Regions from separate parts of the Pseudomonas sp. F-14 TE3623 genome, predicted to be linked through region 1. Evidence: predicted binding sites of a transcription regulator. Region 1 holds the regulator's gene; the other holds the start of a gene.

Region 1 (3,409 bases):
CGGCGCGTTCACTTGGGAACGGCCGGGGGTCAGGATGGTTTCTAGTCGGATCATGGATTGGGGGTGTTAACGACCGGTCGCGCCCTGGAGGAGGCTCTGGGTCTTTTCCTTATGCTTTTTGAGTTGGCGATCCAGCTTGTCGGTCAGCAGGTCGATGGCGGCATACATGTCCGTATGCTCGGCATTGGCGACCACTTCTCCGCCGGGAATATGCAGCGTGGCTTCGATCTTCTGCAGCAGTTTTTCGACGTTCATCGTGACTTGCACATTGGTGATCTTGTCGAAATGCCTCTCCAATCGGTCGAGTTTTTCGCCGATGTAGGTGCGCAGGGGTTCGGTCACTTCCAGTTGGTGTCCACTGATGTTGACTTGCATACAGCTTCTCCTTCGTTGCCAGTGCATAAAGCGGCAGGCAGAAATGCCTGCCACTGGAACGCTGTGGCGAGCCCGGCGGCTACATCAACCGCTTCCGTTCGCTGGAAGGCGCGATCCCCAGGGATTCGCGGTACTTGGCGACGGTGCGACGGGCTACCTGAATGCCTTGTGCCTCCAGTAAACCAGCGATCTTGCTGTCACTCAACGGCTTTTTCTGATTTTCCGCAGCAACCAGTTTTTTGATGATCGCGCGGATCGCTGTGGACGAGCATTCACCGCCTTCGGAGGTACTGACGTGGCTGGAAAAAAAGTATTTCAGTTCATAGATGCCCCGTGGGGTATGCATGAATTTTTGTGTGGTCACCCGTGAAATCGTCGATTCATGCATACCCACCGCTTCGGCGATGTCATGCAGTACCAACGGCTTCATGGCTTCGTCACCGTATTCAAGAAAGCCGCGCTGATGCTCGACGATCTGGGTGGCGACTTTCATCAGGGTTTCATTGCGGCTTTGCAGGCTCTTGATGAACCAGCGAGCTTCCTGCAGCTGGTTACGCATGAAGGTGTTGTCAGCGCTGGTATCAGCGCGGCGCACGAAGCCGGCGTATTGGGCATTGACCCGCAGGCGTGGCACAGATTCCTGATTCAGCTCCACCAGCCAGCGCTCGTTGTCCTTGCGCACAATCACGTCGGGAACGACGTATTCGGCTTCAGTGGACTCGATCTGTGAGCCCGGGCGTGGGTTGAGGCTCTGGACCAATTCGATGACCTGGCGCAGCTCATCTTCCTTGAGCTTCATGCGGCGCATCAGCTGGCTGTAGTCGCGGCTGCCGAGCAGGTCGATGTAATCGGTGACCAAACGCTTGGCCTCGGCCAGCCAAGGGGTCTTGGCGGACAGCTGGCGCAGTTGCAGCAGCAGGCATTCACCGAGGTTGCGGGCGCCGATGCCAGCGGGTTCGAATTGTTGAATGCGGTGCAGGACGGCTTCGATTTCGTCCAGTTCGATGTCCAGTTCCGGGTCGAACGCTTCGAGGATTTCCTCGAGGGTTTCGTCCAGGTAGCCCTGATTGTTGATGCAGTCGATCAGGGTTACGGCGATCAGACGATCGGTGTCGGACATCGGTGCCAGGTTCAGCTGCCAGAGCAAATGGCTTTGCAGGCTTTCACCGACTGATGTGCGGGTGGTGAAATCCCACTCGTCATCATCATTGCTCGGCAGGCTGCTGGCGCTGGTCTGGTAGACGTCCTCCCAGGCCGTGTCGACGGGCAACTCGTTGGGAATTCGTTCGTTCCAGTCGCCTTCCTCGAGGTTATCCACCGTCGGGGCGGTTTCCTGGTAGGAGGGTTCCTGAATGTCGGCGTTGGGTTTCTGTTCGGCGCTATCGGCCAAGGGGTCTGCGTTATCGAAGTCGTCGCCTTCTTCCTGGCGTTCGAGCATCGGATTGGACTCCAGGGCCTCCTGGATTTCCTGTTGCAGGTCCAGGGTCGACAATTGGAGCAGGCGGATGGCCTGTTGCAGCTGCGGTGTCATCGTCAGCTGCTGGCCCATTCTCAAGACTAGCGATGGTTTCATGGCAGGGGCTTAACACCTTATTCGCCGGCGCACATGCGCCATCCACTACAGGGCGCCGAAGCGCCAAACATAAGCAAATTATATGCCCGAAACTGAAGTGTTTGCCTAGAGCGCTGTAACAATAAAAAGTTATTGATTTTTTATTGAAGTGAGCGCTCTCTCGGCGACCCGGGCACCTGAGTGCTTACAGGCGGAACTCATGACCCAGATACACTTCCTTGACCAGTTCATTGGCTAGGATGGTGGCGGAGTCACCTTCAGCGATCAGTTGACCATCGTTGACGATGTAGGCGGTTTCGCAGATATCCAGGGTTTCACGGACGTTGTGGTCCGTGATCAGCACACCAATGCCTTTGGCCTTGAGATGATGAATGATCTGCTTGATGTCGCCCACCGAAATCGGGTCCACACCGGCGAAGGGTTCGTCTAGGAGGATGAATTTCGGATTGGTGGCCAGTGCCCGGGCGATTTCCACGCGGCGGCGTTCACCACCGGACAGGCTCATGCCGAGGTTGTCGCGGATGTGGTGGATGTGAAATTCCTGCAGCAGGCTTTCCAGCTCTTGGCGACGACCGGCCTTGTCGAGTTCCTTGCGAGTCTCGAGGATGGCCATGATGTTGTCGGCCACCGACAGTTTGCGGAAGATCGACGCTTCTTGCGGAAGATAGCCGATACCCGCCTTCGCACGACCGTGCATCGGCTGGTGGCTGACGTCCAGGTCATCGATCAGTACACGGCCCTGATCGGCCTGTACCAAGCCGACAATCATGTAGAAGCAGGTGGTTTTACCGGCGCCGTTAGGGCCAAGCAGGCCGACGATCTGACCGCTGTCAATGGACAGGCTGACGTCGCGCACGACCTGACGGCTCTTGTAGCTCTTGGCCAGATGCTGAGCTTTCAGAGTTGCCATTACTGGGCCTTTTGCTCGTCGGTTTTCTTCTTCGGCTGGATCACCATGTCGATGCGAGGACGCTCCTCGGTAACCTTGTTACCCGTGGCACGACCGGCACTCGCAAGCTTTTTGACTGTGTCGTAGACGATTTTCTCGCCTTGGGTGACGTTGTTGTCTTTGTCGATGACTTTGGCGCGATCGATCAGCACGACGCGGTTTTGCGAGGCGTGGTACTGAATTGTCACTCCGTAACCCTGAACAGGCTTGGTGTCGCCCGCCGTTTGCAGTTGCTCGAAGTAGGCGAGGTTGCCCACCGAAGTCACCACGTCGATGTCGCCGGCCGGGGTGCGGGTGATGGTCACGGTGTTACCGGTGACCTTCATCGAGCCCTGCGTAATGATTACATCGCCTTTATAAGTGGCAACGCCATTCTTGTCGTCCAGTTGGGCATCGTCGGCCTGAATGCGGATAGGCTGCTCTTGATCGTTCGGCAGAGCCCAGGCGCTCACGCTTCCCAGTGCTGCGCCCAGACTGAGCAAAATAGGGAGAGTTTTAACGAGCCTCATACT
Region 2 (3,409 bases), 1.3 Mb from region 1:
ACTGTGCTTGATCCTCTGCTCCTGAACGAACCCCACGCTACGAACGTGGGGTTTTTTTGTCGTTCAGAATGCCTGAAGTATTCGCGACGCACGTTTCCACCACGGCGCATTGACCGAATGCTGTGGCTGTTCTCGATCTGGCAGGATCTGCGGAACATCCTGCAATCGAATCCACGGCTGGTTATTCCAGTGCAGCAAACTCAACGACATTTCCGGCCAATTCAGCAGGCTCAGGATCGGGCGCTCTGTTGAGGTGGGTTGTTGGGCGTCTCTGAGCGCCGGCACCACGTCGTGGGTCAGCCATTCGCGCAGGCCTCGGTATTCGGGGCAGTAGTGGTAGACCAGTAATGCGTAGACACCGGATTCGCTGATCAGCAGTGTGTTTTCGACGGTGCCGTGGATGAGTGTCTGCAGATTCTGGTGCTGGTCGGGATCGAGTTTGCGTAGTGCTCGTTCGTCGAGGAAGAGCCTGAGCAATCGACCGAGGTCGCGGGCGCTGAACCAGGGTTGGTTTTCCAGGAGGAGGGCGTGGAGGTGGAGTTTGTGGCGGGTGAAGATGTGGGGGGTCAGGTAAGTGTCATCGCTATTCATTGATACAGCTCCTTTTGCTAAAGGGGCTGCCGTCAACCGTCGCCAAACGATTGGGTGGCAGCTGTACGCGGGTTGGCGAACCGGAGCAAAAGGAACCCGGCAGACCCGAAGATCTCCCACGCACAGCCGCCATGACTCGATATGGCGGAAATAAACCCGCCATCGGATGGTCGTTGTGCGCCTTAAGCTTCCGGGTCGCCAAACCCAGTGCTGAACATTCAGCAGAAGTGAGCTTAAGAACCGGGGCTTCACGGCGCAATCGGACGGCGGTGCTGATCTTTGTAGGAAGTTGCCGGGATGTTTGCGGGGCTTAAGATCAAAAGATCGCAGCCTTCGGCAGCTCCTACAGAGGTGGTCGTTCCAACGAGGGGCTGCTGGAACATCGTGGTGACTCTATCGCGAGCAGGCTCGCTCCCACATAGACCCCATTGTCAAAGGGGATCGGCGGGGTTACTCGGTCGGTGGATTGAGCTTCGCTTCCAGCTCCGCCACTTTCGCTTCAAGGCTCTCCAACCGTGCGCGGGTCCGCGCGAGCACAACCATCTGGCTATCAAACTCTTCCCGGCTCACCAAGTCTAGCTTGCTGAAGCCGCTCTGCAACAGAGCCTTGAACTGGCTTTCGATTTCGCTTTTCGGCAGTGGGGTGTCGCCGCTGAAGAGGCGGGAGGCGGTGCCGCTCAGGGCGTCGAGGAAGTCTTTGGGCGCGAGCATGGGAAATGTCCTGTCAACAATGGCGGGCAGTGTATCACGCAGTGTCTATAGTCAATCTCGGCGACTGCGATGCACGCTTTTCGCGCATATGGGTGGACGGCCGCGCACTGTTGTTGTGCGTAACTGTTGCGTCAATTGAGCGAAAGGGTCTGCGGCAGCGGCCAAGCACTTGAAATCAATGGGTTTTGGATAGATGGCAAGCTTTCTGCTTAGTCGCTGGTGACCCATGCACTGATGCAGTCGCTGTGACGAATGCAGTGCGCCAAGCGGAACGGGGGAAGTTTCGTGCGGAGTGGTTCGCTGGCGTCGGACGGGCAGGTAGGCCGACGATGCGTTACAAAGCCAGGCACTGCGCTTAGACTTGAGTCGGGTTTGTTTTCCTGGGGCAAGTCCACCAATTCGGGAGAGAGTTTTCATGAAGCTAGTCACTGCCATCATCAAGCCGTTCAAACTGGACGACGTGCGCGAGTCGCTGTCCGAGATCGGCGTGCAGGGCATTACCGTTACTGAGGTCAAAGGCTTCGGTCGGCAGAAGGGTCACACCGAGCTGTACCGCGGCGCGGAGTACGTGGTCGATTTTCTGCCCAAGGTGAAGATCGATGTCGCCATTGACGACAAGGATCTGGACCGGGTTATCGAGGCGATAACCAAGGCCGCCAACACCGGCAAGATCGGTGACGGCAAGATCTTCGTGGTCAATCTGGAACAGGCGATTCGCATCCGTACCGGCGAAACCGATACCGACGCAATCTAAGCCGCCACAAACCCAACGCCCCAGGAGAAAACAATATGACTCTGCGTAAATTCGCAGGGCTAGGAGCCCTGTTGTCCCTCGTAATGCCCGGCCTGGCCATGGCGGCAGACGAAGTGGCGGCCCCAGTCCTCAATTCCGGCGATACCGCCTGGATGATGACCTCGACAGCCCTTGTGCTGTTCATGACCATTCCCGGTCTCGCGCTGTTCTACGGCGGCATGGTTCGCTCGAAAAACATTCTTTCCGTGATGATGCAGTGCTTCGCCATTACCGGTCTGATCAGCATTCTGTGGGTCATTTATGGCTACAGCATTGCGTTCGACACCACCGGCATGGAGCAGGGCGTCGTCAACTTCAACTCGTTCTTCGGCGGCATGGGCAAGGCATTCCTCGCCGGTGTCACGCCTTCGAGCCTGACCGGCCCCGCGGCGTTGTTCCCCGAGGCGGTCTTCATTACCTTCCAGATGACTTTCGCCATCATCACCCCAGCGTTGATCGTCGGTGCTTTCGCCGAGCGGATGAAGTTCTCCGCCATGCTGATCTTCATGGGCATCTGGTTCACCCTGGTTTACGCACCGATTGCGCACATGGTCTGGTCCGGCAACGGCGGCCTGATGTGGGACTGGGGCGTACTCGACTTCGCCGGCGGCACCGTGGTGCACATCAACGCCGGTGTGGCCGGTCTGATTGCCTGCCTGGTGTTGGGCAAGCGTAAAGGTTTCCCGACCACCCCGATGGCTCCGCATAACCTCGGCTACACCCTGATGGGCGCCGCGATGCTGTGGGTCGGCTGGTTCGGCTTCAACGCCGGTTCTGCTGCCGCCGCTAATGGCACCGCCGGCATGGCGATGCTGGTCACCCAGATTGCCACCGCTGCTGCGGCGCTGGGCTGGATGTTTGCCGAGTGGATCACCCACGGCAAACCAAGCGCACTGGGTATCGCTTCGGGTGTTGTGGCCGGTCTGGTTGCAATCACTCCGGCAGCCGGCACCGTGGGCCCGATGGGCGCGCTGGTGATCGGTCTGGCGGCGGGCGTGGTGTGCTTCTTCTGCGCCACCACCCTGAAACGCAAACTCGGTTATGACGATTCCCTGGATGCCTTCGGTGTGCACGGAATTGGCGGTATCCTCGGCGCGATCCTGACCGGTGTGTTCGCGGCACCGGCCCTTGGTGGCTTCGGCCCAGTGACCGACATTGGTGCACAAGTCTGGATTCAGTGCAAAGGCGTGGGCTTCACGGTGATCTACACCGCGATCGTCACTTTCATCATCCTTAAGGTCCTGGACGCCGTCATGGGTCTGCGTGTCACCGAGGAAGAAGAAGCTGTCGGCATCGATCTGGCGCTCCACAACG

The links. The regulator sigma-54, encoded in region 1, starts transcription at its own class of promoters, with help from an activator protein. The targets are predictions, from matches to a motif close to ANTGGCATNNANNTTGCTNT.
Positions count from the first base shown of each region.
Region 2: glnK (P-II family nitrogen regulator) is a predicted target of sigma-54. The motif match lies at 1,495-1,514, and genes of this name have one in related genera.

Region 1 is NZ_JBRJHM010000001.1:1,716,052-1,719,460, forward strand. It holds gene ptsN (PTS IIA-like nitrogen regulatory protein PtsN) at 1-54, opposite strand, end outside; gene hpf (ribosome hibernation-promoting factor, HPF/YfiA family) at 67-375, opposite strand; gene AB7M29_RS07650 (RNA polymerase factor sigma-54) at 455-1,948, opposite strand; gene lptB (LPS export ABC transporter ATP-binding protein) at 2,133-2,858, opposite strand; gene lptA (lipopolysaccharide transport periplasmic protein LptA) at 2,858-3,406, opposite strand; gene lptC (LPS export ABC transporter periplasmic protein LptC) at 3,393-3,409, opposite strand, start outside.
Region 2 is NZ_JBRJHM010000001.1:435,328-438,736, reverse strand. It holds gene AB7M29_RS02040 (HigA family addiction module antitoxin) at 1-11, shown strand, start outside; gene AB7M29_RS02035 (BRO-N domain-containing protein) at 64-591, opposite strand; gene AB7M29_RS02030 (accessory factor UbiK family protein) at 1,042-1,302, opposite strand; gene glnK (P-II family nitrogen regulator) at 1,718-2,056, shown strand; gene AB7M29_RS02020 (ammonium transporter) at 2,092-3,409, shown strand, end outside.